DNA from 3 places in the Cupriavidus sp. FW305-27 genome. Region 1 is predicted to be linked to each of the others. Evidence: predicted binding sites of a transcription regulator. Region 1 holds the regulator's gene; each other region holds the start of a gene.

Region 1 (10,533 bases):
GTACAGCTCGTCGATGCGCTCGACCACCTGGGTCAGCAGCGGCTGGATTTCCTGGAAACCCTTCTGGCCGCGCGAGCCTTCTTCGGCAATCGCAAAAACCTTGGACTCGGCCTCATCCAGCAGCTCGCGCACCTCGCGGCCCTTGGGCGCGAACGCGGCCGAGGCGATATCGTCGGCCGCCGTCACCAGCTTGCGCAGCACCGAGCGCTCACGCACGATCTCCGCGTAGCGGCGGATATTGGCCGCGCTGGGCGTGTTCTGCGCCAGCGAATTCAGGTAGGCCAGCCCGCCCACCTCCTCGGCCTTGCCGGCGACCTGCAGCATTTCATAGACCGTGATCACGTCGGCCGGCTTGGTGGCCGAGATCAACCGGGCGATGCTCTGGAAGATCATCCGGTGGTCAAAACGATAGAAATCCGCCTCGGAAATGAAGTCCGCAATGCGGTCCCAGGCGGCGTTGTCCAGCAGCAGGCCACCCAGCACCGATTGCTCGGCTTCGATGGAATGCGGCGGGACTTTGAGGTTCTCGAGTTGGGGGTCGGCGACGGGCGCGTTCATGGGGAGGCATTATAACGGCGGGAGGACGCACTTCGCCGGACATTTGGCGACCGGGCAGGCAAAGACAAGCGGGCAACAAAAAAAGGCAGGAGCCGGGGCTCCTGCCTTTCTTCCTTGCGGTGCTTCAGCCGGCGCAGCGCGCCGGCAAGGCGGCACGTCCTTAGACGCTCTCACCCACGACCGACACGGTCACGTCGACCACGACGTCCGTGTGCAGCGCAACGCTGACCGGGTGGTCGCCCACCATCTTCAGCGGACCGTTCGGCATGCGAACCTGGGCCTTTTCCAGCTTGAAGCCTTGGCCAGCCAGGGCTTCAGCGATGTCGGCATTGGTCACGGAACCGAACAGGCGGCCGTCCACACCCGACTTCTGGCTGATCTGGACGCTCAGGCCGCTCAGCTTCTCGCCTTCGGCTTGCGCGGCGGCCAGCTTCTCGGCAGCGGCCTTTTCCAGCTCGGCGCGCTTGACTTCGAATTCGGCGATCGCGGTTTGCGTAGCACGGCGGGCCTTCTTGCCCGGGATCAGGAAGTTACGGGCGTAACCGTCCTTCACCTTGACGATGTCACCCAGGTTGCCCAGGTTGATGACTTTTTCCAGCAGAATAATTTGCATCGTATTCTCTCCTTAACGGACCTATGGCCTGATCAGTTCTTGTGCAGGTCGGTGTACGGCATCAGCGCGAGGAAACGCGCACGCTTGATGGCCGTATCCAGCTGACGCTGATAGTGAGCCTTGGTACCGGTCAGGCGGGCGGGCGTGATCTTGCCGTTGTCGCCGATGAAGTCCTTCAGGGTGTCCAGATCCTTGTAGTCGATCTGTTCCACGCCAGCCACGGTGAAGCGGCAGAAGCGCTTGCGCTTGAACAGCGGGTTCTGTTGCTGGAAGCGCTTCTTGTTCTTGTTGTCACGTTTGACGAATGCCATGATTCAATCCTTTTCGAATGCTTTACATCCAGTGATGTGAAAGACGAGAGCCTTGCTGTTGCGGTGCTTGCGGGCCAGGAATCCTTCGCAGTCGAGCAGCGTGCCGAGCGGTAAGCGCTCCAGACGCTGGCCAACCTGTCCGACCCCCATCGCTGAGATTGCAAACTCGACCTGCCGCGGCGTTTGCGCCTCGACGGCCTCGCCGCTGTACTGCAGGATGCAGTTCACGACGGGAACCCCGGCCGGGGTATAGCGCAGGGCATCGCGTTCCGCCAGGGTGGCGGCAAGCCGAAGCTGGTTCAACGCGGGACCTCTTGCTGGTTGCAATCCATGCTGCCGTAGCCGACGCTGTCAGCCATGGCGCGCACCGCAGTCCGCACTCAGGCGGCCTGGCCTTCGGTGGTCGTTTGCGCGGCCTTGCGGGCTTCTTCGCGCTGCACTTCCTTCATCATCGGCGAAGGTGCGGTCTCGGCCTTCTTGGTCTGCACGATCAGGTGGCGCAGGACGGCGTCGTTGAACTTGAAAGCGTGTTCCAGTTCAGCCAGCGTTTCCTTGCCGCATTCGATGTTCAGGCAAACGTAGTGAGCCTTGGCCAGCTTCTGGATCATGTAAGCCATCTGGCGACGGCCCCAGTCTTCCACGCGGTGAACGTTGCCGTTCTGCGAGGTCACGAGCTGCTTGTAGCGCTCGATCATGGCCGGCACTTGTTCGCTCTGGTCCGGATGGACGATGAAGACGATTTCGTAATGACGCATTGACGCTCCTTTTGGATTAGCCACCCGGGCGTCACGAGTCCGGTGTGGCAAGGTTGAATAGCCTTACATTATAGCGCGCATGGCGGCAAGTGCGCAAGCCGCTGATTACACAGGCAAATCAGTACACAGGCAAATCAGGCGTTGGCAAACACGGCCTGCAGCCTTGCCGGATCCCGCGCCAGGCCTGAGTCGGCTGCCAGCGCCAGGGCCAGCAGTACGCGCGCCTTATAGGGATTGAGGTCCGTTGCGGAAACAAAAGCTCCATCCGTCGGGCTGAGCTGGGGCGGAATCGCCACATGGCCGGCCCCGGTGCGGGAACTGCGCACCACGGCCACCCCCGCGGCAGCGGCATCGGCCAGCGCCCCGGCCAGCACCTCATGCACCGAGCCATTGCCGGCGGCAGCCACCACCAGCCCGGCTACACCCGCGCGGACCAGCGCATCCACTGCCACCCTGCCCGGCTGCGCGTAGCTCGCCACGATCTCCACCATCGGCCACGCCGCCGGCATCGGCCCGATCACCCAGGCCGCGCGTGGCGCGCGGGCGAAGCGCACGTAGTCGTCCTGCACGAAACCCAGCGGCCCGCAGGCCGAGACAAAGGCGTCCACCGCCGACGTGTGGGCCTTGGCCACATCCCGCGCAGCGTGGATCTGCTGGTTCAGCACCACCAGCACACCCTTGCCGCGCGCATCGGGATGAGCGGCCACGCGCACCGCATCCAGCAGGTTCAGCGGCCCATCGGCCGACAGCGACGTCGACGGCCGCATTGCCGCTGTCATCACCACGGGCACCGGACACGATTGCGTCAGGTGCAGCGCCATCGCAGTTTCTTCCAGCGTATCAGTGCCGTGGGTGATCACGATGCCAGCCACGTCGGGCTGCGCGGACCAGTGCTCAACCCGCGCCGCCAGCGTTTGCCAGAGCGTGAAGGTCATGTCCTTGCTGTCGACCTGGGCCACCTGCTCGGCCTCGATGCGAGCCGCCGACTGCAGCGCGGGCACCGCTGCCAGCAACGACGACACCGGCACGGTCGCCGCCTGGTAGCGTGCGCTGCTGGCAGAGTTTCCGGCCGCGCCAGCAATGGTGCCGCCGGTGGCCAGTACGACGATGCGAGGCAATTGGGTCATGGAGCGTGCAAAGAAAGTGGAAAGGCAGGAATGCCGATTGTAACGGGCGCACCCCGCCTCGCCGCGGCTCTCGCCGGTGATCCGCATTCCGTCCATGAGACACGCCCCAAAAATTCTGCTTGCGCTCAGGCCGATACTGTATAAAATCACAGCATACTGTTTAAACATACAGTGCCCGGTCAGACGGATGCAGGATAAAGGATCGACCGATCCTCTTACCCGAAACCCCGCGGCCCCGCACGGAACGGCGATCCCATGGCGACCCTGACACCCCGGCAGCAGCAGATTTTCGATCTGATCCGCAACACGATCCGCCGCACCGGCTTTCCGCCCACGCGCGCCGAAATCGCCGCAGAGTTTGGCTTCTCCTCGCCCAATGCCGCGGAAGAACACCTGAGGGCGCTGGCACGCAAGGGCGTGATCGAACTGACCCCGGGCGCTTCACGCGGCATCCGCCTGAAGGTGGCACGCAGCGATTCGGAAATGCCCGACCAGTTTTCGTTGCCGATGGCCGGCGTGATGCAGCTGACGCTGCCGCTGGTGGGTCGCGTTGCTGCCGGCAGCCCGATACTCGCCGCCGAGCATATCGACCGCCAGTACCAGGTCGACGCCTCGGTCTTCGACGAACGCCCCGATTACCTGCTGCGAGTGCGCGGCCTGAGCATGCGCGATGCCGGCATCCTCGACGGCGACCTGCTGGCCGTGCGCCGCGCCAGCGAAGCCGCCAACGGCAAGATCGTGGTGGCGCGCCTGGGTGATGACGTGACCGTCAAGCGCCTGCAGCGGCGCGGTGGCCATATCGAACTGATCGCAGAAAACCCGGACTTCACCAACATCATCGTGGAGCCTGGCGAGGAGTTCTCGCTGGAAGGCATCGCCGTCGGGCTGATCCGATCTTCCGGCTTCTAGCTGGGCACCGCAGGCCAACCGCCTGCGCGGGCCCACCCGCTTCCATTGCTTTGCAGACGCCGCCCGGCTTGCCGGGTGTTGCCCCCGCTTTGCCTAAAAGAGGTGCCACCATGCCGCAAATCCACCAAGTCGCCGCCCGTCGCCCGGTCAAGCCCGTGCCGTTCCGCCAGAGCAAGGGCGTACGCGTCTACCAGGGTACGCAGCGCCGCACCATGGTCGGCAGCATGGCGGCGATCTGCCGCATGCTTGAACTCGAAACCGCCGAAAAGCTGGCCGCCTGAAATCTGCCGGCTGTCTCCGAGCAGCTGCGGGCGCCGTCCTCAGCTACGCGGCGCACACGCCTTGGCTTCGGCTTCCAGCTCCGTCGGCGTCAGCTGCGGGAACCACGTATCGCTCTTGCGCAGCTCCAGCGCCGTACCATCCGGCTTCGCCGTCAGCGAAATCAGATAGGCATATTGGTATTCACCGCCAGACGTGGTCTGGCCGATGCGGATCTCGGTCTGGCTCTTCGCCGGATAGTTGACGACCGCGGCGTCATCGCCCAGATTGTTGCGCAGGCATTTCGCAACCTCACCCATCTTGGCGGGCGTGAACAAGCGCATCGGCGCACGCGCGCGAATGTCCTTTTCAGAAGTGCCGGTGGCACACCCTGCCACCATGGCTGCCATCGCTACGCCAACCGCTGCCGCTCGAACAGACATACCGCCCCCGGGAAATGCAGAACGGCGCCCTCGCGAGGCGCCGTTCTGGGAAATGCTTTGGGGTGGCTGATGGGACTCGAACCCACGACGACAGGAATCTCAATCCCGGCATCAATCGCCATTTTCCCCTTTGGAATCAACGCTTTCGGCCTCGTTTTTTCCCATGAACGCTCAATTTTTCACAAGCATTCATGCGGCTTCTACGGGTGCCGTGGGGAAAAATTGTAACCCGTGCGAGCCCCATGCGCCACCTCAATTTTTTGGCCCGCAAACGGCGCCCCTCGCCTGCAGCAACCCCCGAGACATACCCGACCACCACCGGCGCAAACTTTCCGTAGCCCGCCTTGTACGCGGCTTTTTTGCATGATTTTTGCATGGCGGAGCAAGGAGGGGATGACCACTGTGGCCGAGATCTGGCGGAAAGAAGCAGTGATCTAAAGCGTGCCGGAGACCGCCGGCGTCATGGCTTACACCACGCCGCCATCCGGGATCGAGCGAGCCGAAACAGATCGGGAATCGTCGTTGTGCTTAATGATCTCGGCCATCTCCGCGCGCGAGACATCCACGATGTCGTCAAGCTCAAGCCCTTCTGCATACGTAAGCGCCTCTTCACCGCGCGCAATATGAAAAATCGTGCCCCGCCAGCTGTCCACGCCGTCCCCGGGACCGGATAGGCGGATGCCAAACTCGACATCCTGATCAAGGACGCGAACGGTCACTAGATCTCCCACGTCAACTTGAATACCGTCAACCGCGTATTCTCGGGCCACGACTATCACGGGCCGTTGCGTGTAGCCTCTGGCAAATATCGCTTGCATTTTTCGCTCCCGCTGAGCATCGCCCCAAACTGCAGAGGCAACCGGGACATCCACGACAGGCGTGGGACCGCTTGTTCCTGCGCTTTGACTGCAATGCATCGAGCTCGCTACACTGCGACGGCGAGGTACAGCCCGCCCAGAATGATCAGCCCAGCAACCAGCGCGAAGTAATAGCGCGCGCCGTGCACGGGGAGTTCTGGGTGGCCGGGTAGGTGAGAAACGTGGCGCTTCATCGCGGTTAGCGTGCAGAAGACTGAGTTAAGCATAGGCCTCTGAGAACAGGAACGCCATGTTGGCACCGGCGCCTGACGACGGCTCGAATACACCCTCCCTTCGATCTCTCGACCCGACCGAGGGCTTTTTTGTGCACGGATCGGCGGTTTTGCACAACGTATAGCGCGCTTTCCTGACACGAATGCGCCTCTGACCAGCTATTTGCCATCTCCATCCACGAAGGTAGGAGGTTGCCCGACATCGAGTTCGACTCATCGCGCCTACAACGAAGACATGCCCCAACCAAGGAGGTGCATTAATGTCTGTCAATACCGTCCAGGTTGTGCTGACCGAAGAATCCCGATGGGCCGTAGAAACCGATGATCCAAGCGGCACGCGTGTAACCTATCCCTCCCGCGGCGCAGCGATTGCCGCAGGCGTTCAAATGGCAATGGCGCAGGATGCCGTCCTCACGATCCATGGCGTGGAAAACGAGCCAAGTGAGATCGATTTTCGCGATTGCGACGCGAGCGCGCTCACTTGCATCCGTGATGCCGATTAAGGTCATGCCCTCAGTTGGATTCTAAGTGGGCGGTCCTGCGACACGCCTGCCTCCACTTCGGGCCCTCGCCACCCTGGTCGAGGGCTTTTCTTTTGCCAGACAGGCCCGATTGAGCATCTGTCCAACATTGATTGCTCATGTGTAGGCCCTAGACTCGAATTGCATACTGATGCGGGGGTCCCAAAATGCGACACGTTCACATCATGCCGCATCTCGGCCATTGGGACATCTGTCGAGACGGCAGTCCGAATATCCCGTTCACTACGAAAGCGGACGCCGTCCGTGACGGCTGGACAGCCGCCTGTGCCGAACGCGTCGATCTCTACGTTCACAGGCTAGACGGGACAATGCACCGGTACTTGAGCCGGGTCGATGGAACCAATCCAGAGCGCGACGAAGAATAGCGCCGGCATGCTTGCTGGGAAGAAACGCCTGATCGTCTCGTCTGGGTCGCCGGCGGCTAGCGCGTTGCCGAGTTGGTCGACGGCGATCAGCACGTTTCAGAAGTAGCGCTTCATCACTCCCCTCCTTCGCGGGGCGGCCAGCAGCGAACTCGCCGGCCACCCGGCCGCGCAGACCCTTCGGCGCCCCTTTCAACATCCGATCTGCGCTCGGCGTCGCCATCTGCTTGACGCGGCTCTGCAACTGGCGCCCGTTGATCAGGATGGGTGATTCCGGGTTCTTTTCGTTCCAGCTATGCAGCCAGGCTGACGCCCGGTCCTGAATGCCCTTGTCGCGCTCGGCCAGGCCGCGCGACCAGAGATCCAGGATGTCGGCTTGCGTCTTCTGCACCAGGGCGATGTCCTGGCGCGTCGGCATGCGGCGGCGGGTGAGTACCGACATCGACAACGGCGGCTCGGCATTTCCCACGTCGTTCAACAGGGACTACCCGAACGAGATAGTTGGCGGCATGACCCTTCGCGACTACTTCGCCGCGAAGGTTGTCGTTGGCGATGAAATCGGCGTCCGCTATGCGGAGCAACTGCTCGGCCGCGCCATGCCTGACTACGCCGCCCACCCGCTAGCCAACGCGATCTTCTGGGCTGATGCGCGTGCCCGCCTCCGCTACATCGAGGCCGACGCCATGCTCGCCGCTAGGGAGGCAGCATGACAACCCTGAAGGCATACGAGGTCCACTTCGGCGATCACCACGAAGCTCGAGCGCAGGTCCGCCGACGCCTACGACTTCGCGGCACACGCCAACCCATCGACCACCCACCGTCACTACGATCGGCGCAAGGTCAAACGGGCAGCAGCAACAGAATAAGGGAGCAGAAAACAGAAACGGCACCAGTGGCGCCGTGGGGAAATTCCGCATCATGGGACGGTTAGAAAGCCCGTAAGGCCTTGATGCGAAAGAAAATTTGGGGTGGCTGATGGGACTCGAACCCACGACGACAGGAATCACAATCCTGGACTCTACCAACTGAGCTACAGCCACCGTAGAGGTCATCAGCGCGTTACGTTGCTGATCGACGAAAACCAAGATTATACAAACAGTTTGCCGGAATGGCTAGTATTCCGCACAATTTTTTTGAGAGAAAAGCTCAGGTTCTGGACGGGCTCCACTTTGCTTCAAGCAGCACTGCCTGCTTGATGGCTTCGACGGTCTCCGCTTCGGTATCGAACTGCCCCAACAGGCGGCGCGACTTGCCGTTCAGCACGGCTTCCTGCAACGCCTTGCCAGCAGCTTCCGAAGTGCCGGGATGCCAGCAGTAGCGTGCCGTCCATTTGCCGTCCTGCAGTTGCTCGGCAACCCAGATCACCCTGAAGTCTTCATAGACAACGCCGAACGGCGCTTCGTTTTCCACGTTTTCTTTTTCCACGCTGCTCCCCCTGCCGGCTCGGTCCGCATGCCATGCCTTGTCTCGCCTGGGGCTATGCGAGGGATCGTATCACGGCCGCCGACCAGGGCGCCCGCCCGGCGCTGGCACCTTCGCGCCTGCCGCTGATTCGCTCGCGGAAATATGCTGTGCACAGCCCCTACCTCTGCAGGGTTCATGCCGCAAATGCGCGAAGCGATACTTGTGCCTGAGGGACATTGACCCCCCTCGACCTTCCCGTCAGGCGGCCCGCCCCATCGGGCCGCCTGCCTCTTTTTGGCCACCCTGCCTTCTCATTGTCGTGGCGCCAGCACCTGGCGAAGGAACCTCACGAGCATCTGAGAGCCCAATCGACGTCATCGACAAAAATCGACACGTCTACGAACGGCAGGAAACGGGAATGCAAATCAAGTGTAGATGGCCAGCGCGGATTCTTGCGCTGACGGCATTGGCGGCCACCTTGCTCGGCGGATGCGCTGGCGGCGGGGTCGACGGCAGGGAATCGAGCATCACGACGTACGGCACGCTGGACGTAGGCATCAGCCATACGCGCTAGCCTGCTGGCGTGACCGATGGAACTCTTTACGGGGACAACCGTCTAATCCCCTCGTCGGCGCAAGCAAAGCGAGCGCGCAAAAAAAGAGTCCGCAGCGCGGACTCTTAAATTTAGCGATCTCAAATGCCCTGAAGGCGGTTGCACTGTAACTGTCATCCTGGGAATGCACCATTCGGGTAAACGAAGAGCAACAAGCCTGGCGTAGCAACAAGAGTACGGCGACGAAAAAAAAGCCCGCCGAAGCGGGCTAATAATCAGTTGAAGAAAGCCCTGTATTCGAGGGCAGGCACAGTGTATGAAAGTGCCCTGCCTCAGCGAATTAGGGGAATCCCTTTCCTGGCGCCGGTTTCCGGGCGATCAGGCATTGCAAGTGCGGCGCGCGGTACCCCCGCGCAGCCATGCACATTTTCACGATTCGGAGTTAGAGCGCGGCCTCGGCAGAACGCGCAGCCCACGCTCGCTTACGCGGCCAGAGGCTCTTGTGCCTGCGGCCGCAAGTGCGCGCGCGCCTCTTCGAACAGTGCATCCACATCGGCTCGCGTGCGTGCCGCATTCATGCGCTTGGCATCCGACAGCACGCGGCGCCAGCCACGTCCGCCCGCGATGCCACGATGCAGGCCAAGCATGTGGCGCGTGACCGCGCCCATATAGCCACCCCGCTCCACCAGGTCGCCGATATAGCGCTGCATCGCCAGCTCGACATCGAGCCGCGACGGCGCCGGCGCACTCGCATCGCCATAGAAGCGCGCATCCATTTCGGCCAATACATAGGGCTGATGGTATGCCTCGCGACCGATCATCACGCCATCGACGTGCTCGAGGTGGGCCGCCACCTCGTCATAGCTGACGATGCCACCGTTGATCAGGATCTCCAGCTCAGGAAACTCCTGCTTCAGCTGGTACGCCACCTCATAGCGCAGCGGCGGAATCTCACGGTTTTCTTTCGGGCTCAGGCCCTTCAGGATCGCATTGCGCGCGTGGACGATAAACGTGCCGCAACCCGCCTCGGCCACCCGGCCGACGAAATCACGAACAAAATCGTAGTGCTCGATCTTGTCGATGCCGATGCGATGCTTGACGGTGACCGGGATATCCACCGCATCGCGCATCGCCTTGACGCAGTCGGCCACCAGTTGCGGCTCGGCCATCAGGCACGCGCCGAAGGCCCCGCGCTGCACGCGCTCGGACGGGCAGCCGCAGTTCAGGTTGACTTCCGCATAGCCCCACTGCTGCCCCAGCTTGGCCGCCATGGCAAGATCTGCCGGCTCGCTGCCGCCCAACTGCAGCGCGACCGGGTGTTCGGCCGCATCGAAGTCCAGGTGGCGCGGGACGTCGCCATGCAGCAGCGCGCCGGTGGTCACCATCTCGGTGTACAGCCAGGTGTGGCGGCTGAGCTGGCGGTGGAACATGCGGCAATGGCGGTCGGTCCAGTCCATCATCGGGGCCACGGATACCCGGCGCGGGCTTGCAGCAGCGATCTTCCCTTGATAATCAGTCATTTCACAACGATCCGCCTGGACCGATATTCCTACTTAGAAAAACTCAAAAACTGCCTCGTCAGCCTGTCGGGAAACGGCAAGTTCGCTG
Region 2 (10,533 bases), on a different contig from region 1:
GGATGTCACCACGCTGGCACTGGCCGTGCTGCCCGACGCCAGCGCCATCGGCGAATCGCTGTACGCCTACCTGGAGCGGATCGGCAAGCCGGTGCTGCGCGTCACCGAAAGGCTGCGCGCGATCGTCGCCGGCGAAGCACTGGCCGCGCGCCTGCAGATCGCGCCCGGCGAGCCGCTGCTGCATATCCTGCGCACCGGCTACACCCATGGCGACCAGCCGGTCGAACTGACCGACGGCTACTGCCTGAACGATTTCTACGAGCTGAAGCAGTAGTGCCCGGCACGCCCGGCAACCGGCGGCTCGACCGGGGGCGGGGTCGGATCTTCCTCTGGCGGCAACGGCAAGTCCGGGGGGATGCCCGGCGGCCCGGGCTCTTCGACCGGGGGCACGGTATGGCGCGGCTGCAGGCGCGCACCGGCGTGGGGGTTCGGCAAGGCGGGCATGCGGGGTCTCCGTGGCCGGGTTTCCTCCTCATTGAAGCAAACCCGGCCGGTGCGCGCCAGTATTGATGCAGACGCCGCTCAGGCGTGTTGCCGGCGCACGAAGAACAGCGCCGCGCCCACCGCCATCAGCACGCTGCCAAAGAAGCGGTTCTGCCAGCGCACCGCGCGCGCATTACGGAACAGCCCCTGCATGCGCGACGCCAGCAGCGCATAGCCATGCATCACCACCAGGTCCACGCAGCACATGGTGGCCGCCAGGATCGCCAGCTGCAGCGCAAGCGGCCGGTTGGGATCGATGAACTGCGGCAGCACCGCGACCATGAAGATGATGCCCTTGGGGTTGGTCACATTGGTCAGCAGGCCGGTGGCAAAGCGCCGGCGCCGGCTCATCACCACTACGCGCACGGGGGCGGTGCTGCCACCCTGGTCCGCCCCGCTCTCCACCTGCGCGCGCCATTGCTGCACGCCGAGGTAGATCAGGTACAGCGCGCCTATCGTCTTGACCACCATGAAGGCCTGCTCCGAGGCCAGCAGCAGCGCGCCCAGGCCGCCGCCCGCCACCAGCAGCACGATCACCAGCCCGGCCTGCAGGCCAAAGATGGTGGTGGTGGTCCTGCGCAGCCCGTACGAGAGCCCATGGCTCATCGACAGCACCGCGCCCGACCCCGGCGACACGGCGATCACCCAGCACGCGGCGAAAAAAGCCAACCATACTTCCCAACGCATCCCACTCTCCTTTGACGACAACCATGCCGGGGCCACGCTCCCGCAGCCACGGCACCAACAATCTTTCCTGCGACGCGGCGCGTCAGAACGGGTGGAAGCCGCCCAGGAACTGCTCCACCTGCTCGGCCTGGCGCGCGTCGCGCGCGGCATCGCCCGATTCCAGCACCACCGCCTGGTACGCGCGCGTACCCACCGCCACCAGGCGCGCCGTCAGCCGGCGCGGCGACTGGTCCTGCGGCGACACCCCGCTGGCCTGCACTTCCACGCCGGCAAGCGGGCGGCCCGGACGGTCGGCGCTCATCACGGTGACGGGCCGCGCGCGCGGCTCGCCCGACGGCGTGCCGAGGTTGGCCAGCAGGCCGGCCTGCATCGCCGCCAGCGCCTCGCGCCGCAGCGCTTCGTCATCGGCGGGCAGCGTCACCACGCCCACGGCGAACAACGTGTCGTCGACGCGCGCAGCTTCCATCGTCATCGGCAGCTTGCGCCCGGCAATGGTCACGTCGCGCGCGGCGCTGGTGGGCTTGCCCGGATAGAGCGCGGCGTAGGCGCCCTCGCCGGACTGGATGGTGCGCCAGTCATAGCGCGGTGAACAGGCGCACAGGGCGAATGCCAGCACGGCGGCACAGCACAGCAGCGGGCGGCGGACAGCGGCAGGAAAGCTCGGCGGGGGCGGCACAAGACGCATCGGGAATCCATGGGGGACGGCGCGCACAGGCTGCGGGCGGCGCTGGCGGACGCCATCGCCTGCGGGCGGAAACCGGTATTATCCCGAAAGCGGCGCTCCAGTGCTTGCTGCGCCGCTCCCGCTCCCGCTACCGCCCTGCCCCCACGTTCCAGCCATGCCTGCCGCCCTCATTGCCCGCCACGCCTTCGCCATAGCCAGCCTGCGCTGGGTGGCCGCGGGTGCGTTGCTGGCAGCCGCGGCCGGCATGCCCGCAGCCGCCGCCAGCCCCGCCCACCTGCCGCCGGCCACCGACCTGGCCGCCCACGGCACCGAGGCCGCGCGCCGCGGCGAGCCGCTGGTGGTGCTGGTGTCGATGCCGGGCTGCAGCTATTGCGACGCGGTGCGCCGCAACTACCTGGGCCCGCAGGCCGCCGCCGGCGAGATTGCCGTGCGCGAGCTCGACATGACCGCCGACACCCCGCTGCGCGATGCCGACGGCAGCCTGACCACCGCGCGCGCGTGGGCCCGGGCGCACCAGGTGCGGGTGGCGCCCACGGTGCTGTTCCTGGACCGCCAGGGCCGCGCCGCCGCCGGCCCGCTGCGCGGCATGCAGCCGGATTTCTACGGCGCCTACCTGGAACAGGCGCTGGACCAGGCACGCGCCGCCGTCCGGCGCTGAATCGATCGGGACGCTTGCGGCGGATTGCCGCAGCCCGGCCCCGCGCAGCGCGCGAACGCCTGCGGCATTAGAATGTCCCATTGCTGACCGAACCTGCCTGACCCGGATTCCATGACCACTGCTGCCCCTGCCACCAAATCCTCCCGCAAGCCCTGGCCCATCGTCGCGGCCGTGGTCGTGCTCGCGCTGCTGGGCTGGTTCGGCTACCGCGCGCTGGCGCCGGCCAATACGGCCCCGGCGGCCACCTTCACGCTGCTGTCGGGCGAGAAGGTCAGCACCGCCGACCTCAAGGGCAAGGTCTATATGATCAACTTCTGGGCCACCAGCTGCGCCACCTGCGTCAAGGAAATGCCTGACATGGTCCGCACCTATGAGCAGTTCAAGGGCAAGGGGCTGGAATTCGTCGCCGTGGCGATGAACTACGATCCGCCCATGTATGTGATGAACTACGCCAGGACGCGCGGCCTGCCGTTCAAGGTGGCGATGGATTCCGACGGCGCCGCGGCCAGGGCCTTCGGCAATGTGCAGCTGACGCCGACCACCTTCGTGGTCGACAAGGACGGTCGCATCCTGAAGCGCTATGTGGGCGAGCCCGAGTGGGATGCGCTGCACAAGCTGCTGGACGGCGCGCTGGCAAAGTCCGCGTAACGCTGTCGCTGCCAACCACCGGGAAAAGGTGCTCATCGAGCACCTTTTTTTGTTTTCATGTCCCGATCGCTCGCCGGCGGGTTGCGCTGAAACCCTGTATGGATATACAGTTGGCGCCAGCCTTTTTTGAGATTTCCGAGCCTTCCCCGAGCCCTCCCTGTGACTTTGGAACTAGCCCCCGCCGCCGACCTCGCTGCCCCTGGAGCCGATGATGTCCCCGCCTACCTGTCCCGGCTCAACCCGGAGCAGCGCGCCGCGGTGGAACACGGCAGCGACGCGCCGCTGCTGATCATCGCCGGCGCCGGCTCGGGCAAGACCAATACGCTGGCGCACCGGGTCGCGCACCTGGTGCTGGCCGGCGCCGATCCGCGACGCATCCTGCTGCTGACGTTCTCGCGCCGCGCCGCGGCGGAGATGGGACGGCGCGTCGAGCGCATCGTCGACCAGGCGCTCGGCACCCAGACCGGCGCGGGGCGCGCGGCGCTGCAGTGGTCCGGCACCTTCCACGCCATCGGCGCGCGCCTGCTGCGCGAATACGCCGAGACCCTGGGCCTGTCGCCCGCCTTCACCATCAGCGACCGCGGCGATGCCGCCGACCTGATGCACGTGGTGCGCCACGACCTGGGCCTGTCGGAGACCGCCAGCCGCTTCCCGAAGAAGGAAACCTGCCTGGCGATCTACTCGCGCGTGGTCAACACCCAGGCGCCGCTGGAAGACGTGCTCAAGCAGCAGTTCCCGCGCTACGCGATGTGGGCGGATGCGCTGCGCACCCTGTTCGCCGGCTATGTCGAGGCCAAGCAGAAGCAGCATGTGCTGGACTATGACGACCTGCTGCTGTACTGGGCGCAGGCCATGGCCGAGCCCACCATCGCGCAGGACATGGGCGCGCGCTTCGACCACGTGCTGGTCGACGAATACCAGGACACCAATGCGCTGCAGGCGTCGATCCTGCTGGCCATGCGGCCGGACGGCCGCGGCCTGACCGTGGTGGGAGACGACGCGCAGTCGATCTACGCCTTCCGCGGCGCCACCGTGCGCAATATCCTGGACTTCCCGGCGCAGTTCACGCCGGCCGCGCAGCAGGTCACGCTGTCGCAGAACTACCGCTCGACGCAGCCGATCCTGCAGGCCGCCAACGCCGTGATCGGGCTGGCGGCCGAGCGCTATACCAAGGACCTGTGGTCCGAGCGCGCCTCGGCCGAAAAGCCCGGCGTGATCGTGGTCAACGATGAGGCCGACCAGGCCCGCTACGTGGTCGAGCAGGTGCTGGCGCGGCGCGAGGCCGGCCTGACGCTGATGGCACAGGCGGTGCTGTTCCGCGCCGCCGACCACAGCGCGCAGGTAGAGATCGAGCTGGCCCGGCGCAATATCCCGTTCGTGAAGTTCGGCGGGCTGAAATTCCTGGAATCGACCCACGTCAAGGACGCGCTGGCGGTGGTGCGCTGGCTGGAGAACCCGCGCGACCGCATGGCGGGCTTCCGCACGCTGCAGCTGCTGCCCGGCATCGGCCCCAAGACCGCGGCGCGCGTGCTCGATGCGCTGGCGCTGGCCACCGAGCCCTTGTTCTCGCTGGAGCAATTCGAGCCGCCGCCGGCCGCAGCGCCCGCCTGGGCCGACCTGCTGGCGCTGGCGCGCGCGCTGATGGCGCCCACCTCGCCGTGGCCGTCGGAGTTCGAGCAAGTGCTGGCCTGGTACGCGCCGCACCTGGAGCGCCTGCACGACGATGCCGCCGCGCGCCAGGCCGACCTGCAGCAGCTGGAGCGCATCGCCGCCACCTACGGCGCGCGCGAGCGCTTCCTGACCGAACTGACGCTGGACCCGCCCAGCGCCTCCAGCGACGAATCCGGCGTGCCCTCGCGCGACGAGGACTACCTGATCCTGTCGACCATCCACTCGGCCAAGGGCCAGGAATGGAAGGCGGTGTACGTGCTCAATGCGGTTGACGGCTGCATGCCGAGCGACCTGGCGACCGGCACCACCGAAGAGATCGAGGAAGAACGGCGGCTGCTCTATGTGGCAATGACGCGGGCCAGGGACCACCTGGACATCGTGGTGCCGCAGCGCTTCTACGTGCACCAGCAGGTGGGCTTCGGCGACCGGCATGTGTATGCGTCGCGCACGCGCTTCCTGCCCAACCGCGTGATGCCCAACTTCTACAGCCGCTCGTGGCCACCCCCGCCGATGCCGGGCGAAGGGCCGGCCAGACCCGCGCTGGCGCCGGTGGACCTGGCCAGCCGGATGCGGAATATGTGGCGCTGACCAGCGCCACACATCCGTCTTACGCTACCTTCTCCAGCAGCAAACCCTTGAGGTACTCGCCTTCCGGGAATGCCGCCAGCATCGGGTGATCCGTGCCGGCCGACAGCCGCCGCAGGATGCGTGCATCGGCGCGCGCATCGGTCACCGCGCCCGCCACGATCTTCTGGAACAGCTCCATGCTGATCGCGCCCGAGCACGAGTAGGTAAACAGCAGCCCGCCCGGGCGCAGCAGCTGCATGCCGACCAGGTTGATTTCCTTGTAGGCGCGCGCGGCGCGGTCGATATGCTGCGCCGACGGGGCGAACTTGGGCGGGTCCAGCACGATCAGGTCGAACTGGCGGCCCTCGGCGCGGAATTCACGCAGGGTCTTGAACACGTCGGCATCGAGCCAGGTGGCACGCTCGGGTTCGAAGCCGTTGAGCGTGACATTGCCAGCGGCGATCTTCAGCGCCTCGCCCGACGAATCGATCGAGGTCACCGAGGTGGCGCCGCCGCGCAGCGCCGCCAGCGAGAAGCCGCCGGTATAGCAGAAGCAGTTCAGCACCTCGCGCCCGGCGGCCAGGTCGCCCACCAGCTTGCGGTTGTCGCGCTGGTCGACATAGAAGCCGGTCTTGTGGCCGTTGCGCACGTCGACGTAGTAGCGCACGCCGTGCTCGGTGACCGACAGCGCCGGATCCGGCTCGGCGCCGGCCAGCACCCCGGTCACCAGCTCCAGGCCTTCGCGCTGGCGCACGGCGGCGTCGGAACGCTCATAGACGTTGGGGCAGCCGGTTTCCTTGACCAGTGCCTGCACGATCGCGGTCTTCCAGTGTTCCACGCCGGCCGAATTGAACTGGCACACCAGCTGGCCCTTATCACCGTTGCCGTAGTAGTCGACGATCAGGCCGGGCAGCCGGTCGGATTCGCCGAAGACCAGCCGCACTGCGTCGCTGTCCTTCACCCATTGGCGCCGGTAGGCAACGGCCGCGGCCACGCGGCGCTTGAACAGGGCGTGGTCGACCGGCTCGTTTTCATCGAAGGTCCACGCGCGCGCGCGGATCTGCGACTCGGGGCTGTAGGCGGCCTTGGCCAGGAAGCGGCCGTCGGCGGCGCGCACGATCACGGTCGCGCCCGGCTCGCAGCGCCCTTCGGTCGTGGCAATGCCGGTGGCGTAGATCCACGGGTGGCGGCGCAGCAGGGATTTTTCCTTGCCGGGTTTCAGGGTGATGGTGTTCATGTTGGTATGGGGAAACTGCAGACCACCAGCAATTGAAACTGGCGCGAACGCATCAAGGCGACTCCCCTCTCCCGCGCGCGGGAGAGGGGAGAAAACAATGCGGGAAGGACAGGTTAGAGGACGACCTTCACCATCGGATGCGAAGTCAGCGCCCGATACAAGTCGTCGAGCTGCTCGCGGCTGGTGACCCACACCGTCACGGTCAGGCCCAGGTAGTTGCCGCCGCTGGAGGGGCGCATTTCCATCTTGCCGGCGTGGAAGTCGGGATCGAACTCCTGCACCAGCGTGACGATGGCCTCGGCAAAGCCGTCCTGCATCGCGCCCATCACCTTGATGGGAAAGTGGCTGGGGTATTCGATCAGCGACTGCTCCGGCGGGATGTCGCCCGGCTTGTTGCTGCCTTGCTTGTCGGTTGTCATGTCGGATTCTCCGGCACGAAACCGGCGCGCCGCATGGCGCGCCGGCTTACGCGCATTCAGGTCACTTGCGCTTGAACCACAGGCGGATGGTGTCCCACAGGCGGCCGAAGAAGCCGGCCTCGGGCACTTCTTCCAGCGCCACCACCGGGAACTCCGCCACCTTGTTGGTGCCGTCCATCAGCTTGACCATGCCCACCTGCTGGCCTGCCGAGATCGGCGCGATCAGCAGTTCCTGGCGCTCCAGCACCGGCTTGAGGCGTCCGCCGGTGCCCTTGGGCACGGTGACGAAGGTCTCGTTCTGCACGCCGATCTTGACCGTGCCGCTCTTGCCCTTGTAGATGTCCGGCGTGGCCAGCACCTGGCCCTTGTCGTACAGGCGCAGCGTGTCGAAGAACTGGAAGCCGTAGTTGAGGATCTTCAGGCTTTCCTGGGTGCGCACCTGTTCGGTGGTGGTGCCGATCACGATCGAGATCAGGCGGCGCGAGCCGTCCGGCACGTTGGCCAGCGGCCGCTTGGCCGACGAGATCAGGCAGTAGCCGGCGGACTTGGTGTGGCCGGTCTTGACGCCGTCCACGGTCGGGTCGATGTACAGCAGGCGGTTGCGGTTGGGCTGCCTGATCTTGTTATAGGTGAACTCCTTCTGCGAGTACATGGCGTAGTACTCGGGAAAGTCCTTGATCAGGCGCGTGGTCAGCGTGGCCAGGTCGACCGCGGTGGTGTAGTGGTTCGGGTCGGGAATGCCGTCGGTGTTGGTGAAGTGGGTGTTCTTCATGCCCATGCGCTGGGCCTCGCGGTTCATCATCGCGACGAAGCCCTCTTCCGAGCCGCCCACGGCTTCGGCCAGCGCCAGCGCGGCGTCGTTGCCCGACTGCACGATCAGGCCCAGCAGCAGGTCCTGCACGGTGACCGGCTTGTTGGGCTCGATGAACATGCGCGACTCGTCGCTTTTGACCTTGAGCACCACGCTGGTCGGCACCACCGCCTGGTCCAGCGTCAGGCGCTTTTCCTTGAGTGCCTCGAACGCCAGGTAGGCGGTCATCAGCTTGGTCAGCGAGGCCGGCTCGATGCGCGCATCGGCATTCTGCGACGCCAGGGCCTGGCCGCTGGTCACGTCATACAGCATCCACGACTTGGCTGCGACTTGCGGCATCGGCACGCCCTGCGCCAGGACGGCGGCAGGCGCGGCGGCCAGCACGATGGCGGCGGCGATGGCGGCGGGAGCAAAAGCGGACGAAAGGCGTGTCGTGGCTCGATTCAGCATGTTTCTGTTTTCCGACAGTAAGAAGGTGGCGCGGGGATGGTCCGGGTGGCGGCGTGCCGGCCTCACCGGTCCCACGCATTGACGACGAGCTGCTTGATCAGGTGCAGCTTGCGGTGAAAGAAATGGTCGGCGCCGGGGATCACGATCACCGGCAGCTCCTGCGGGCGGGCCCAGTCGAACACGCTGGCCAGCGGCACGGTGTCGTCCTGTTCGCCATGGATCACGATGGTGTCGGCCGGCACCTCGGCTACCTGCCAGCGGCTGGCGGCGGTGCCCACCAGCACCAGGCGCTGCGCGGGCGTGCCGGCCTCGGCCAGGCGGCGCGCCACGTGGGTGGTGACGAAGCTGCCGAACGAGAACCCGCCCATGGCCAGCGGCAGCGTTGCGGCCTGTGCCGACCACGCGGTCTGCTGGCGCATCCAGGCCACCACGGCCAGCAGGTCGTCCTGCTCGGCGATGCCGTTGTCATGCTCGCCGGCGCTGCCGCCGACGCCGCGGAAGTTGGGGCGCACCGTGGCATAGCCCAGTTGCACAAAGCTGCGCGCCAGCGTCTGCGCGACCTTGTTGTCCTTGGTGCCGCCGAACAGCGGATGCGGATGCGCTACCAGCGCCAGGCCGCGCGGCTCACCTTGCGGCAGGTCTACCGAGAGATCGATCGCACCGGCGGGACCGGCGATGGAAAGTACCTGGGTATGCGCGTTCATGATGGCGGTCAGGATGGCGGTGAAGCCAGCGCCCGGCGGGAAGCCCGGGCAAAAATGAAAAAACCGTCCGGCTGGCGGGCGGCGGAGCAATACGGCAAAGCGGCAAAACAGGGAAGCAACAAGCCGGCATGCGCCGGCTTCGGTTGGTTCAGCGGTCCACCATCAGCCGTTCGACAGGCTTGCCCTTCATCAGGTGGCTGTCGATGATTTCATCGATGTCGTGCTCGTCGACAAAGGTGTACCAGATGGCCTCGGGGTAGACCACCAGCACCGGGCCGAGTTCACAACGGTTCAGGCAGCCTGCCTTGTTGATGCGCACGCGGCCTTCGCCGCCGGCGATGCCCAGTTCCTTGCAACGCTTCTTGGCGTATTCCTGCATCGCCTGGGCGTTGTGGTTGGCGCAGCAGTTCTCGCCGGCCTCGCGCTGGTTCAGGCAGAAGAAGACGTGGTGCTGGTAGTAGCTGCTCATGCGTACGGTGTGAGAAGGCGGCCCCGGACGGCGGCACGGCCCGGACGGCATTGAACGGAAGCTCGGAATTATACGGTGTCGCGGCGGCATGGCCGCGATGGCGGCGCCCTGGCACGGCGGTCTAAGTTGCCGCCGGCCCCCATCGGGTGGCGCTTCGCGCACCTGAGATGCATCCGGCATTCCGAAACCCCGGAGTCGCGCCGTCCGGATTTCCGGAATCCCGGAGGCCGCGCGCCCCTGCCGGGCCGGTGTTTCCTTGTGAATCAACCAGTTAGCAATGCCGGTTTGACTGGCACGGCGGTTGCGAATTCCCGTCCCTGAACGCGCCGCAACCGTGACGGCGCGCGGCCCGAGCGATAGCGCCCGGGTACGGTCAACACCGAGGACGACATCATGAGAAAACCCTTCTACAAGATCCTGTACGTGCAGGTCCTGTTCGCCATCTGCGTCGGCATCCTGCTCGGCCACTACTGGCCCGACACCGGCGTGGCCATGAAGCCGCTCGGCGATGGCTTTATCAAGCTGATCAAGATGATCATCGGCCCGATCATCTTCTGCACCGTGGTGACCGGCATCGCCGGCATGAGCGACATGAAGAAGGTCGGCCGCGTCGGCGGCAAGGCGCTGCTGTACTTCGAGGTGGTGTCGACCTTCGCATTGCTGATCGGGCTGGGCGCCGCGCACCTGCTCAAGCCGGGCGTGGGCTTCAACATCGACCCGGCCACGCTGGACACCAAGGCGATTGCCCAGTACGTGTCCAAGGCGCACGGCCAGAGCACGGTCGAGTTCCTGATGCACATCATCCCGGACACGGTCTTCAGCGCCTTTGCCAACGGCGACATCCTGCAGATCCTGCTGGTGTCGCTGTTCTTCGGCGCCGCGCTGGCCGTGCTCGGCGAACGCGCGCGCATCGTGGTGCAGCTGATCGAGCAGGTCTCCAAGGTGTTCTTCCATATCGTCCACGTGATCACCAAGGTGGCCCCGATCGGCGCCTTCGGCGCGATGGCGTTCACCATCGGCAAGTACGGCCTGGGCTCGCTGGTG
Region 3 (10,533 bases), on a different contig from region 1:
GATACCAGGAGCGGATGCCTCGCCGCCTCCTTGTAGAACAGCCCAATCGAGAAATATGCCAGCATCGCCACGCTCAACACACCCCAGTAGACCCACAGAACTCTGCGGCTTTTGCTTGCCATCGCTGGTAGGCTCTAGAAATAGTAAGTTTTGAGAATGTGGAACCCGAGCAGCACGGGTACCGGCCAGAACAGCAAGATGTGCACCCAGGTGCTGTTGTCGCGCCAGCGCCGAACCAGTGCCACTGGCAGGCGATGCCCTTGCGCGATCATCAGCCCCGACATGCTGCCCGCCAGAATCAGGCCGGTGAAACTCGCCATCAACAGGAAATTCAGCTGGCTGCCAAGCCTGCCTCCCGTATGCGCATAGAGTCCCGCCAGCACACCCAATCCGAGCACCACATGCAGCACGCGCCAGACGGCAAAATCGCCATAGCCAAGGCGCGACCAGCGCTTCCGGAATGAGAGAAGCAGGGCAAGTACGCTCAACCCGAGAATGGAAAATCCGCTGACCTGCTTATACAAACTCACCAGCCATAGCTCGTCCCAGCGCCACTGCAGCTGCACCGTCTTCGCAAAGGGGATGGCAGGCGCAACGAGTGCCAGCAAGGCGAGCGCCAGTGCCGCCGCGGCCGCGCCCTGGAGCGGACGATGCGCGCGCACCGGTTCTCGCATCACCGCGCCACCGGCCAGCTCGGCCAGCAACGGCTTGCACGAACCGCATACCGTAGAGGCACGCGTGCACGCTGCGAGTTGCTCGATCGAACGGCACCCGGCAGCCGCCGCTTCGCCAAGCTGACCGCGGGTAACGCCGGTGCAGTTGCAGACGACCGCGCTTGCCGGCCAGTTGACGACGCTGGCTTCGCCCTCCTGCCACAGCGAGCCGGTCCTGCGAAACCGCCAAAGCTGCCATGGCAGTATCCGGTGATTGCCGCTGACCGCGTCCTGCAGCCGACGCAGGTCTGCGCCTTCGCCGACCGCCATCGCGCCAATCAGATGACCGCGCTCGACCAGCACCTTCCGGTAGATGCCAGTTTTTTTGTCTTCATAAGCCGCCGTGCTCGCCGAGCCGATACCGTCATGCTCGCCGACGCGGCCCACGCTGAACACCGGCATATCGAGCACTTTCAGGCGCGTTGCCTGTAGCGAACCTGCATAGCTGGCGTCGCCGCCGCAGATTGCATGCACGGCGACTGCCGCCTGTTCCAGGCCAGGGGCGACGATCCCGTACACTTGTTCGCGATGTTCCGCGCATTCGCCAACGGCGTAGATATGTGGATCGGACGTCTGCATGCGGTCGCTGACGCGAATGCCGCGCCCCACACTCAGGCCGGCCTGCAGGGCCAGGTCGGTGTTCGGCTTGATGCCGGCGGCAATCACGACGGTATCGCATTCGATGACATCGCCGGTGCGCAGGGTGATGCCGGTAACCGCTCCTTCGCCATGCACGCGTTTCACTGCGGCGCCCGTCAATACCTGGATCCCGGCCGCCTCGACATGGGCGCGCAGCAGATCCGCGGCTGCCTGGTCCAATTGCTGCAACATCAGCCGGTCGTTGTTCTCAATGACCAGCACCTCGGTGTTGAAGCGCTGCATTGCGCGCGCCGCTTCCAGGCCCAGCAGCCCCCCGCCCAGCACCACCGTACGGCGGCTGCGGATACGGCGTGCGAGCAGCCGCTGGGTATCGTTCATGTCACGGAAAACGTAGACATTGGCCTGGCCGATGCCCGGCACGTCCGGGATCCGCGGACGTGATCCGGTGGCCAGCACTAAGTGGGAATAGCGTTGCGTGCGCCCGGCCGAGTCTTCAATCTCCTGCGCGCCGCGATCGACATGCACCACTGCGCAATTGAGCCGCGCTGCGATCGCGGGTCCCTGCGGCAGTGCAAGCCCCTGCGTGAGCGTGGCCCAGCTCGCATCGCCGGCAAGAAAGGAAGACAGGCGCACGCGGTTGTATGGCTCCCATGGTTCGTTGCCGTAGATCACCAGCGGAATGGAAGGATCGCGACGATGCAAGTCCTGCGCAAGCCGCACGCCCACCGGCCCGGTGCCGATCACGACGACCGGCGCTTGGACAGCCTTTGTGTTTGGTATCGATTGCAGCATCACTGACACCCCTGACTCCCCCTGTGCACCACGTACAGACAAAAAAAATGCATCCGGCCCAGCGAGCACCGCTCGCCTGACTCGGACGCCTTTGTCCCGGAATCACGACCACCGTTGGTCGTAACTACTAGTTAATGTTGCGCCGCCGTTGGCGCCTGGACATACCTAGCGCAAGTAGCATGCCAGCACCAAATGCCGTATTCGGACGATATTCGCTGAATTCTTTTTAAATTCACGCACAGTTTTCGTGCAGTGCATTAAAAATGGGAAAATGATGACTAATCGATGTATTTCAAATGAGCATGATCTTTATATCCAATTTAATTATGATATTTATCTCCTATTCCATCGAAGCCGCGGACGCACGCGCATCGCGTCCGCTGGCGCACAGGATGCCGATTCCGGGATCGCATGATGGAGGCTCGTTACGAAAGTGCGAATCGTCGTATTGCTGTCACCGCAATACGGCCTCGAATTTGTGGATAAGGATGTAGTGTGGGGAGGAGGGAGGAGTGGAGAGCCCCGCAACGCTTGAGAATTCCCAGGAATCTCAATGGCGGAAGGCGGTTTTCCCTGTCAGAGCAACTCCAGCCAACGACTGTCCGTGCGCACCAGATGGCGGCCACGGTCGAAGCGCGTATAGCCAACACGGTCAAAAAACTCCAGGACCTGAACCGCACGCTTTCGTCCGAGTCCGGTGGCATTGCGAAATGCCCCGGCGACGACCGTACCGGCGTTCTTGCTGGCGTCGACAGCGGCGAGCAAGGCCAGCTCGCGAATAGCCTCCGGATCATAGAACAGGTCATGCACGACCTGAAACGTCTCGCCATGACGCGCGAGCTTGCGCATCAGTTGCCGCACCTTGTCCTCCGGCACGCCATGCGCGCTCGCCAGCTCGCGCACCCATGGCGGATCGAAGCGCCCCGCTTTCATGTCCTGCTGCAGCGTCGCGGCGAGCGTGCGATCCGCGTCGTCGAGCGTCACGGTGTGCTCAGGCAGGTGCAGCCAGGGGCCGGTCCGGACGATCTCGCCGCGCGCGCAGGCGTCATCGACGAGCGCGCACCACAACGCGTCTTGCGCCAGCGGTGCAGCGATCCTGCGCAAGCGCGCCACCTCCGGGCCAAGCACATCCGGCGAGCGTTGGTGGAATTGCCGGAGCGCAGTGGTCAATCGCCCCGCCAGCGCCCGCCACGCCGCGCCGGACACCAGCAAGGCATCGTTGCCCGGAAGTTCGATCACGCGCGTGTCACACGGCAGCTCGATGGCCGCCGCCGGCATGCCGCTCAGGCGTTCCAACAATGCGCGCGACAGCCCGTGTGGCGCCTGCTCGAGCAATGCCCCGACCGATCCGGTGTCAAGCATGGCCTGCATCGCGTCGAGCCAAGCCAGCCGCGCCGGGGAACGGCGCTTGCGCGCGGGCGCGAACGGATCCAGTACATCGCCGCCGCCGATGGTGCGGCTGGCCTGCGCGTTCCTCACGACAAAGGGATCGCCAGGCAGCGCGCATACCGGCCGCTCGAACACAAGCTGCACGCGCGCGCGCTGGCCGGGCGCAAGCGTCGGGCCATCGAGCAGCGCGACATGCGCCACCTGGTGCTGCGTGCCCAGGTGAACATGCATGGGCGCCCAGTGCTCCAGCGCAGGGGCGTCCGGCAACAGGGTCAGCATCACATCGATGCGCTCCGACGCCTGCGCCAGGCGCACATCGACCACCCAGTCACCGCGCTCGATCGCGCCCTTGTCGATGCCGGCCAGGTTCAGCGCGCAGCGCTGCCCCGCCCGCCCGACAGCAGCAGGACGATTCTGCGCATGGATGCCGCTCACGCGCACAGACTCGTTCTTCGGCGCGAGCAACACCCTGTCGCCGACATGGATGCGCCCGGACACCACGGTTCCCGTCACGATCGTCCTCTGCCCGGCAAGCGTGAAGACCCGGTCAACCGCAAGGCGGAACAGCCCGTCGTCGCGCTTCGTTCGCGACGCGGCCGCCGCCGCATGCAGGTGCCGCTTCAACGCGTTCACACCCGGGTCGTCGGCGCGCATTGCACAGGTTTCAAAAACCGGTGCGTCTTCCAGCATGCTGCCGCGCCGGAAAGACGCGATCTCCTCACGCACCTGCCGTAGCCGCACGTCATTCACGCGATCTACCTTGGTCAACGCGATCGCGCCGCGCCGGATGCCGAGCAGTTGCACAATGGCCAGGTGCTCGCGCGTTTGCGGCATCACGCCGTCATCGGCGGCGACCACGAGCAGCGCGAAGTCGATGCCGCATGCGCCCGCGGCCATGGTGTGAATCAGCTTTTGATGGCCCGGGACATCGACCAGGCCGAGCACGTCGCCGTTCTCGAGCGGCACGTACGCATAGCCAAGCTCGATCGAGAAGCCGCGCGCCTTCCTTTCCTCCAGGCGGTCGGTATCCATGCCCGACAGCGCCCTGACCAGGCTGGTCTTGCCATGATCGATATGTCCTGCCGTGCCGACGATCATGGCTGCGTCAGGTAGCCCGGCAGACTGACGTGACGGAGACCATCAGGGATGGTCTCCGGGGTATCCTCGTCGTGATCATGCATGGTCTCCCCTATCCTTGTTTGAATGGCCGATGAGGCTTGCTGAAGCGTGCTTCGATGCCGCTTTGCTTAGTGTTCCTGCATCGTTGGAGACAAGATAATTGCCTGGCCACTTAAGGTAAATTCAGCGATTCTTTGCGTGCCTATAAGCGATGCCTTATGTGACAACGGAATGGACAAAATGACCCGCGAGACCTGGCTCAGCATGGACATTTTGTCCGTCGCGGAGGCCGCGCAGCGCTTGCCGCGCGCCCGAACCGCCTGACTACCCAAGGATGCCGTCACAGGCACAGGCCTTGCTCCAGCTGCCTGGATTGACAACTGCAACTGACACTGCCTGGTCAGGAGAAAATGAAAGGTCAGAGGCGCCACTCAATTCGTGTAGGCTTATGCGTTGAATTCTCTTCCGTCAGCCCGCAAACCGAATCGGTATAACCAACATGAAGAGTCCGATGCCTACAAAGATCCCCGAACCACAGGCCGTTTCCGGCACAGTCACCCGCAGCGCCATATTCATCGTTGCGACGCTCACCGACGGCGACGACCACGCCGGCACCGTCCGCGCTTGGTGTGCCGACGTTGCCGCCGTCGTGCGCGCGGTCGGCCATCGTGTGCCGTCAGGCAACCTGTCCTGTGTCTGCGGCTTCGGCGCCGACGCGTGGGACAGGCTGTTCGGCAAGCCCCGTCCCGCGGCGCTGCACCCGTTCCGGGAGTTCGGCACCGGCGATCGCGTCGCCATCGCCACGCCGGGTGACCTGCTGTTGCACATCCGTGCCGAATCGATGGACCTCTGCTTTGAGCTTGCCACGCAACTGCTCGGCAAGCTCGGCGATGCGATCCAGGTTGTCGACGAGGTGCACGGCTTCCGCAACTTCGACATGCGGGCGATGATCGGCTTTGTCGATGGCACGGAGAATCCGGCCGGACGCGAGGCGGTCGATTTCACGGTGATCGGCGACGAGGATGCCGAGTTTGCCGGTGGCAGCTACGTCATCGTGCAGAAGTATCTGCACAATATGACCGCGTGGAACGCCCTTCCCGTGGAGACACAGGAACTGATCATCGGGCGCAAGAAACTGTCCGACATCGAACTGGACGAAGAGGTCAAGCCATCGTCATCGCACAGTTCGCTGACTACGCTGGTCGAGAACGGGCAGGAAGTGAAGATCCTGCGTGACAACATGCCGTTCGGCCGCCCTGGCGCGGGCGAGTTCGGCACCTACTTCATCGGCTACGCCCGTTCGCCCGCGCCGATCGAGAAGATGCTCGAGAACATGTTCGTCGGATTGCCGCCCGGCAATTACGACCGGCTGCTTGACTTCAGCAAGGCGGTCACCGGCAGCCTGTTCTTTGTCCCGTCGGCCGACCTGCTTGAAGGGCTTGCGGACCGCGCACTCGCCCCTGCCTAGGGTCCTGTCGTCTCCTGCTCGAACGCCACCTCCGCGCGAAGGCTCGCCAGGTCGCGCCCGACCGTGGCGACCGCAAGCCTTTTATCCTTGCCCCAATAGGTCACCGTACAGTCATGCGCGGCGGGATCGCCGTCGACATCGAAACGATCCCATTGCTCCGCGTGGCCTACGTAGTTGATGGCCACATCATAGTGCTGGGTCCAGAAGAATGGCACGGCCGCAAAGCGTTGCCGCTGTCCCAGGATATTTCGCGCTGCCACCACGCCCTGGCGCTCGGCGACCACCCAGTGTTCGACGCGGATACGCTGGCCCGTTCCCGGGTCGGGCCAGCGCGCAATATCGCCCGCGGCATAGATGTCAGGTTCGCTGGTCTGGAGGAATTCATCGACCGCCACGCCCTTGTCCAGTGCGAGGCCGGCGTCCTGCGCCAAGGCCACGTCGGGGCGAACGCCGATCCCGGTCACGACCAGGTCGGCGGCCAGCTCCGCGCCGGTCGACAATCTCACCCGATCCGGCTGAATCTCTGCCACCGTGGCCCCGAGATGGAACGTTACCCCGTGCGATTCGTGAAGCGCCTTGATCATGTCGCCGAGCGTCGCGCCCAGGACCCGCTCCATCGGATGCGCTTCGGGCGCGACAACATGCACTTCCAGTCCTCGCGTTCGCAGCGCTGCCGCGACTTCCATCCCGATAAAGCTTGCGCCCACCACGACGCATCGGCGTGCCGTGCCGAGACGCGCGATCAGGGCGTCGCAGTCGGCCAGCGTGCGGAGCACGCTCACGTGCGGCAAGGTTGCGCCAGGAACGTCCAGCCGTATCGGCACGGCACCGACGGCAAGCAGAAGCGCGCCGTAGCTCACGTTGCTGCCGTCCGAGAGCGTGACGGATTTTTGCTCGGGGCTGAGCTTGACGACACGGTTGTCGGAGCGCACGTCGATGTCGTGATCCGCGTAGAACGTCGGTGGCCGCATTGGCAGCCAGTCCGCGTTTGCTGTCCCGGCGAGGTAGTCTTTCGACAGATTCGGCCGATCGTACGGCAATGAGCGATCGGCACTCAGCAGCGTGACGGGGCCGCTATAGCCTTCGCGCCGCAGGGTTTCGACCGCGGCAGTCCCGGCGGCGCCGCCGCCGATGATCACCACGGATTCAGGGAGCCGGGCCGAGGCAAGCCTCGGTGGCCGCACCGCCGGCAGCGCTTCGCGGACGAAGGCCTTCCCGTCTTGCTGTTCCACGCGCCAGCATTTCAGATCGTCCTGGGCGGGCGGCCCGAGGACCTCGCCGGTGCGAAGACTGAAGCAGGCGTGATGCCACGGACATCGGATCGTATCGCCGACCAGCAGGCCGTCCGCCAGTGGCCCGCCATAGTGGGTACAGGTCGCACCGATGGCAAACAGTTCATCAGCCCGACGCACAAGCAAGACCGGTTTGCCGCCAACCTGGCCTGTGACCATGCCGCCGTCAGCAAGGTCAGCCAGCGGCACGCCCTGGGTGAGATCGGGCTTATCCGTGGAGGAAGAGCTTTTGGTCATTGCGTCTCTCCTTGCCGGTCATGGCACAGGGCCATTATCGACCTCGAGGCCGCCAAATGAAAGGCGCATGCAGCGTAACAAACTGCGCGACGGCACGGATATTATTCACGCATGGCCAGCCTCCTTTCCTGACGAAGGGTCATCCGGATGAATACCCCATGAACAGACCCGCCCGCTTCGCTATCGGCAAGCGCATCGCACCCGCACGCTTTCTGCTGTGCGGCGCCATATTGATCGTTGCGACCTTTGCCGCGGGTGCGCTCGGCGCAGAGCCACGCATCGCCCTGCTGATCGGCTTCGATCTCGCGGCCCTTGTCTTCCTTGGCGCCGCGCTGCCGCTGTTGCGCGCCGATGCTGCGGCCATGCGGCGCACGGCGGAACACAACGATGCCAACCGCACAGCGCTGCTCACGATCACCGTGCTGCTCTCGATGGTGATCCTGGTCGCAATCGGCACGCTGATCGCGCGCCCCGAGACACCGCACTGGGCCGACATCGCGCTGATCGTCGCCACGCTTATCCTTTCCTGGCTTTTTGCCAACACCGTTTTCACGCTGCACTATGCGCATCTCTACTACCTCCAGACCGCCACCGGCGACCAGGGCGGACTGCAGGTGCCGGGCGTGCAGCACCCCAGCTATTGGGACTTCCTCTATTTCAGCTTCACGCTGGGCATGACTTTCCAGACTTCTGACGTGACCATCGCCGGCGCACACATGCGCAGGGTGGTCCTGGGCCACTGCGTGGCCGCGTTCCTTTTCAACATGGGGATTCTGGCGTTCACCGTGAACGCCCTGGGTGGCTTGTAGCCAACTTGGCCTTTCGCCCGAAGTGTTCCTGGACAAACTCCTTGCATCCCCCTGAATACTGTATATATTTACAGTACCTGTATGGATGAACAGTAGGAGTCCTGTCCATGGAACACCTGATCCGTGTGCAAAACGACTATGACCGCCAGGTGCTTGCCTGGCTGCGCGGTCGCATCGGCGATGCCGCGCTGCAGACCGCGGCGCTGCGCCTGGGCGGCCAGCGCAAGCCTTATCTGTCAACGATCTGCCGCAGCCTGGGCATCCGCCCGCCCAGCCGGCGCCAGTTCGCGGCCGAGGCGGCGCGCATGCACCGCGCGGTGGGCGATACCTACCTGGCCCGTATCCGCGAAATCCTTGGCCAGTCACCTGCCGAAGCTGCGCTGCGCCAGTAAGCAGTAGCCGATCACCGGCCATGCCGGCGCCACCAAGCTCGCGCCGGCCGTATCATGAAGCCCCGTTGCCGTCACACGGCACGGGGCTTTTTTCATCCCTAGCCAAGGCCGATATGAGCGAACACCGCATCCCTACCGCCGCCCTGCACCAGTGGGTGGCCGATCTCTGGCTTGCCGCGGGCAGCAGCGCGCAAGAGGCGCGCCTGACGGCCGACCACCTGGTCGGCGCCAACCTGAGCGGGCATGACTCGCACGGCGTCGGCATGATCCCGCGCTATGTGCTGGCCTGGCAGGCCGACGAGCTGCAGCTGAACCAGCAGGTCAGCGTGCTGCACGATGCCGGCAGCATGCTGAGCCTGGACGGCAACCGCGGCATGGGCCAGGCGGTGACGGCGCAGGCCATGAACATGGCCATCGGCCGCGCGCGCGAGCATGGCGTCTGCGTGATGGGCCTGCGGCAGTCGCACCACCTGGGGCGCGTGGGCCACTGGGCCGAGCAGGCCACCGCCGCCGGCATGATCTCGATCCATTTCGTCAACGTGCTGTCCAAGCCCATCGTGGCACCGCACGGCGGCTACGATGCGCGCTACGGCACCAACCCGTTCACCATCGGCGTGCCGGTGGCGGGCGAGCCGCCGCTGGTGCTGGACTTCGCCACCAGCGCGATTGCGCTGGGCAAGGTGCGTGTGGCCCACAACAAGGGCGTGCCGGTGGCGCCCGGCTGCCTGCTGGACGCGCATGGCGAGCCCAGCGCCGATCCTGCCGTGATGTACCCCGCCGACGGCGCGCCGCAAGGCGCGCTGCGGCCCTTTGGCGAACACAAGGGCCATGTGCTGGCCGTGATGTGCGAGTTGCTGGGTGCCGCGGTCACCGGCGGCCACACCATCCGCCCCGAAACGCTGCGGCATGAGCACGCGGTCTGGAACAACATGCTGGCGATCGTGTTCGATCCCGCGCGCCTGGGCAACAGCACGTCATTCGGGCATGAGGTGGCGGCGTTCGCCGACTGGATGAAGGCCTCGCGGCTGCAGCCGGGGCAGGATGGCATCCGCCTGCCGGGCGAGCCCGAACGGGCCTGGCGCGCCGCCCGCGCCACTCATATGCCGGTCGACGCCGGCACGCTGGCGCAGCTGGACGACGCCGCGGCGCGGGTGGCGGCCGCGCGCGCCGGCGCGCAGCCTGCGCCGGGGCCGCTGTCTGCGCTGGCGTGCGACTGACTATCATCAGAGATGAACCCGGCGTCGTGCGCGACGCACGGCCGGCCTGGCGCCTGACCACTACCGGACACTGACATGAGCAAGATCGGCTTTATCGGACTTGGCGTGATGGGCAAGCCCATGGTGCAGCACCTTGTCGACGGCGGGCATACCGTGTTCGCCCATACGCGCAGCGGCGTGCCGCAGGACCTTCAGGATGCCGGCGTGAAAGCCTGCGCCAGCGCCGAGGAGGTGGCGAAGCAGTCGGAAACCATCATCCTGATGCTGCCTGACACGCCCGACGTGGAGCGGGTGCTGTTTGGCGAGAAGGGGGTCGCTGACGGCCTTGCCGACACGGCAGGCGGCATTACCGTGATCGACATGAGCTCGATCTCGCCGATCGCCACGCGCGAGTTCGCGCGCTGCATCGAAGCGCTCGGCGTCGACTATATCGATGCACCGGTCTCCGGCGGCGAGGTCGGGGCCAAGGCGGGCACGCTGTCGATCATGGCCGGCGGCAAGCAGG

Evidence for each region. Region 1 encodes LexA, which represses DNA repair genes until DNA is damaged. Its sites were predicted from a motif close to ACTGTATNNNNATACAGT; they were not measured.
Region 2: a site for LexA is predicted at 3,255-3,272, ahead of AC3WRI_RS13350 (ATP-dependent helicase). Genes of this name have one in related genera too.
Region 3: a site for LexA is predicted at 8,477-8,494, ahead of AC3WRI_RS26415 (CppA family protein). Genes of this name have one in related genera too.

What each region holds. Positions count from the first base shown of each region.
Region 1 covers NZ_JBYTAG010000027.1:6,677-17,209, forward strand. The annotation lists gene AC3WRI_RS14860 (replicative DNA helicase) at 1-558, opposite strand, end outside; gene rplI (50S ribosomal protein L9) at 719-1,171, opposite strand; gene rpsR (30S ribosomal protein S18) at 1,204-1,482, opposite strand; gene priB (primosomal replication protein N) at 1,486-1,785, opposite strand; gene rpsF (30S ribosomal protein S6) at 1,863-2,237, opposite strand; gene AC3WRI_RS14885 (asparaginase) at 2,372-3,364, opposite strand; gene lexA (transcriptional repressor LexA) at 3,620-4,273, shown strand; gene AC3WRI_RS14895 (hypothetical protein) at 4,384-4,554, shown strand; gene AC3WRI_RS14900 (hypothetical protein) at 4,594-4,941, opposite strand; gene AC3WRI_RS14905 (hypothetical protein) at 5,442-5,792, opposite strand; gene AC3WRI_RS14910 (DUF2188 domain-containing protein) at 6,325-6,567, shown strand; gene AC3WRI_RS14915 (DUF2188 domain-containing protein) at 6,771-6,971, shown strand; gene AC3WRI_RS14920 (hypothetical protein) at 7,367-7,678, shown strand; tRNA gene AC3WRI_RS14925 (tRNA-His) at 7,933-8,008, opposite strand; gene AC3WRI_RS14930 (hypothetical protein) at 8,115-8,393, opposite strand; gene AC3WRI_RS14935 (hypothetical protein) at 8,719-8,937, opposite strand; gene dusA (tRNA dihydrouridine(20/20a) synthase DusA) at 9,408-10,445, opposite strand.
Region 2 covers NZ_JBYTAG010000023.1:12,851-23,383, forward strand. The annotation lists gene AC3WRI_RS13320 (GntR family transcriptional regulator) at 1-274, shown strand, start outside; gene AC3WRI_RS13325 (hypothetical protein) at 256-444, opposite strand; gene AC3WRI_RS13330 (LysE family transporter) at 523-1,170, opposite strand; gene AC3WRI_RS13335 (hypothetical protein) at 1,253-1,855, opposite strand; gene AC3WRI_RS13340 (SoxW family protein) at 2,010-2,513, shown strand; gene AC3WRI_RS13345 (TlpA disulfide reductase family protein) at 2,625-3,161, shown strand; gene AC3WRI_RS13350 (ATP-dependent helicase) at 3,321-5,420, shown strand; gene AC3WRI_RS13355 (class I SAM-dependent rRNA methyltransferase) at 5,440-6,636, opposite strand; gene AC3WRI_RS13360 (YbeD family protein) at 6,750-7,055, opposite strand; gene AC3WRI_RS13365 (D-alanyl-D-alanine carboxypeptidase family protein) at 7,117-8,316, opposite strand; gene AC3WRI_RS13370 (alpha/beta hydrolase) at 8,379-9,020, opposite strand; gene AC3WRI_RS13375 ((2Fe-2S) ferredoxin domain-containing protein) at 9,169-9,489, opposite strand; gene AC3WRI_RS13380 (dicarboxylate/amino acid:cation symporter) at 9,880-10,533, shown strand, end outside.
Region 3 covers NZ_JBYTAG010000067.1:9,956-20,488, forward strand. The annotation lists gene AC3WRI_RS26385 (ammonia-forming cytochrome c nitrite reductase subunit c552) at 1-122, opposite strand, end outside; gene AC3WRI_RS26390 (FAD-dependent oxidoreductase) at 135-2,105, opposite strand; gene selB (selenocysteine-specific translation elongation factor) at 2,682-4,592, opposite strand; gene AC3WRI_RS26400 (Dyp-type peroxidase) at 5,125-6,081, shown strand; gene AC3WRI_RS26405 (FAD-dependent oxidoreductase) at 6,078-7,610, opposite strand; gene AC3WRI_RS26410 (DUF1345 domain-containing protein) at 7,667-8,419, shown strand; gene AC3WRI_RS26415 (CppA family protein) at 8,527-8,811, shown strand; gene AC3WRI_RS26420 (malate/lactate/ureidoglycolate dehydrogenase) at 8,925-10,028, shown strand; gene AC3WRI_RS26425 (2-hydroxy-3-oxopropionate reductase) at 10,104-10,533, shown strand, end outside.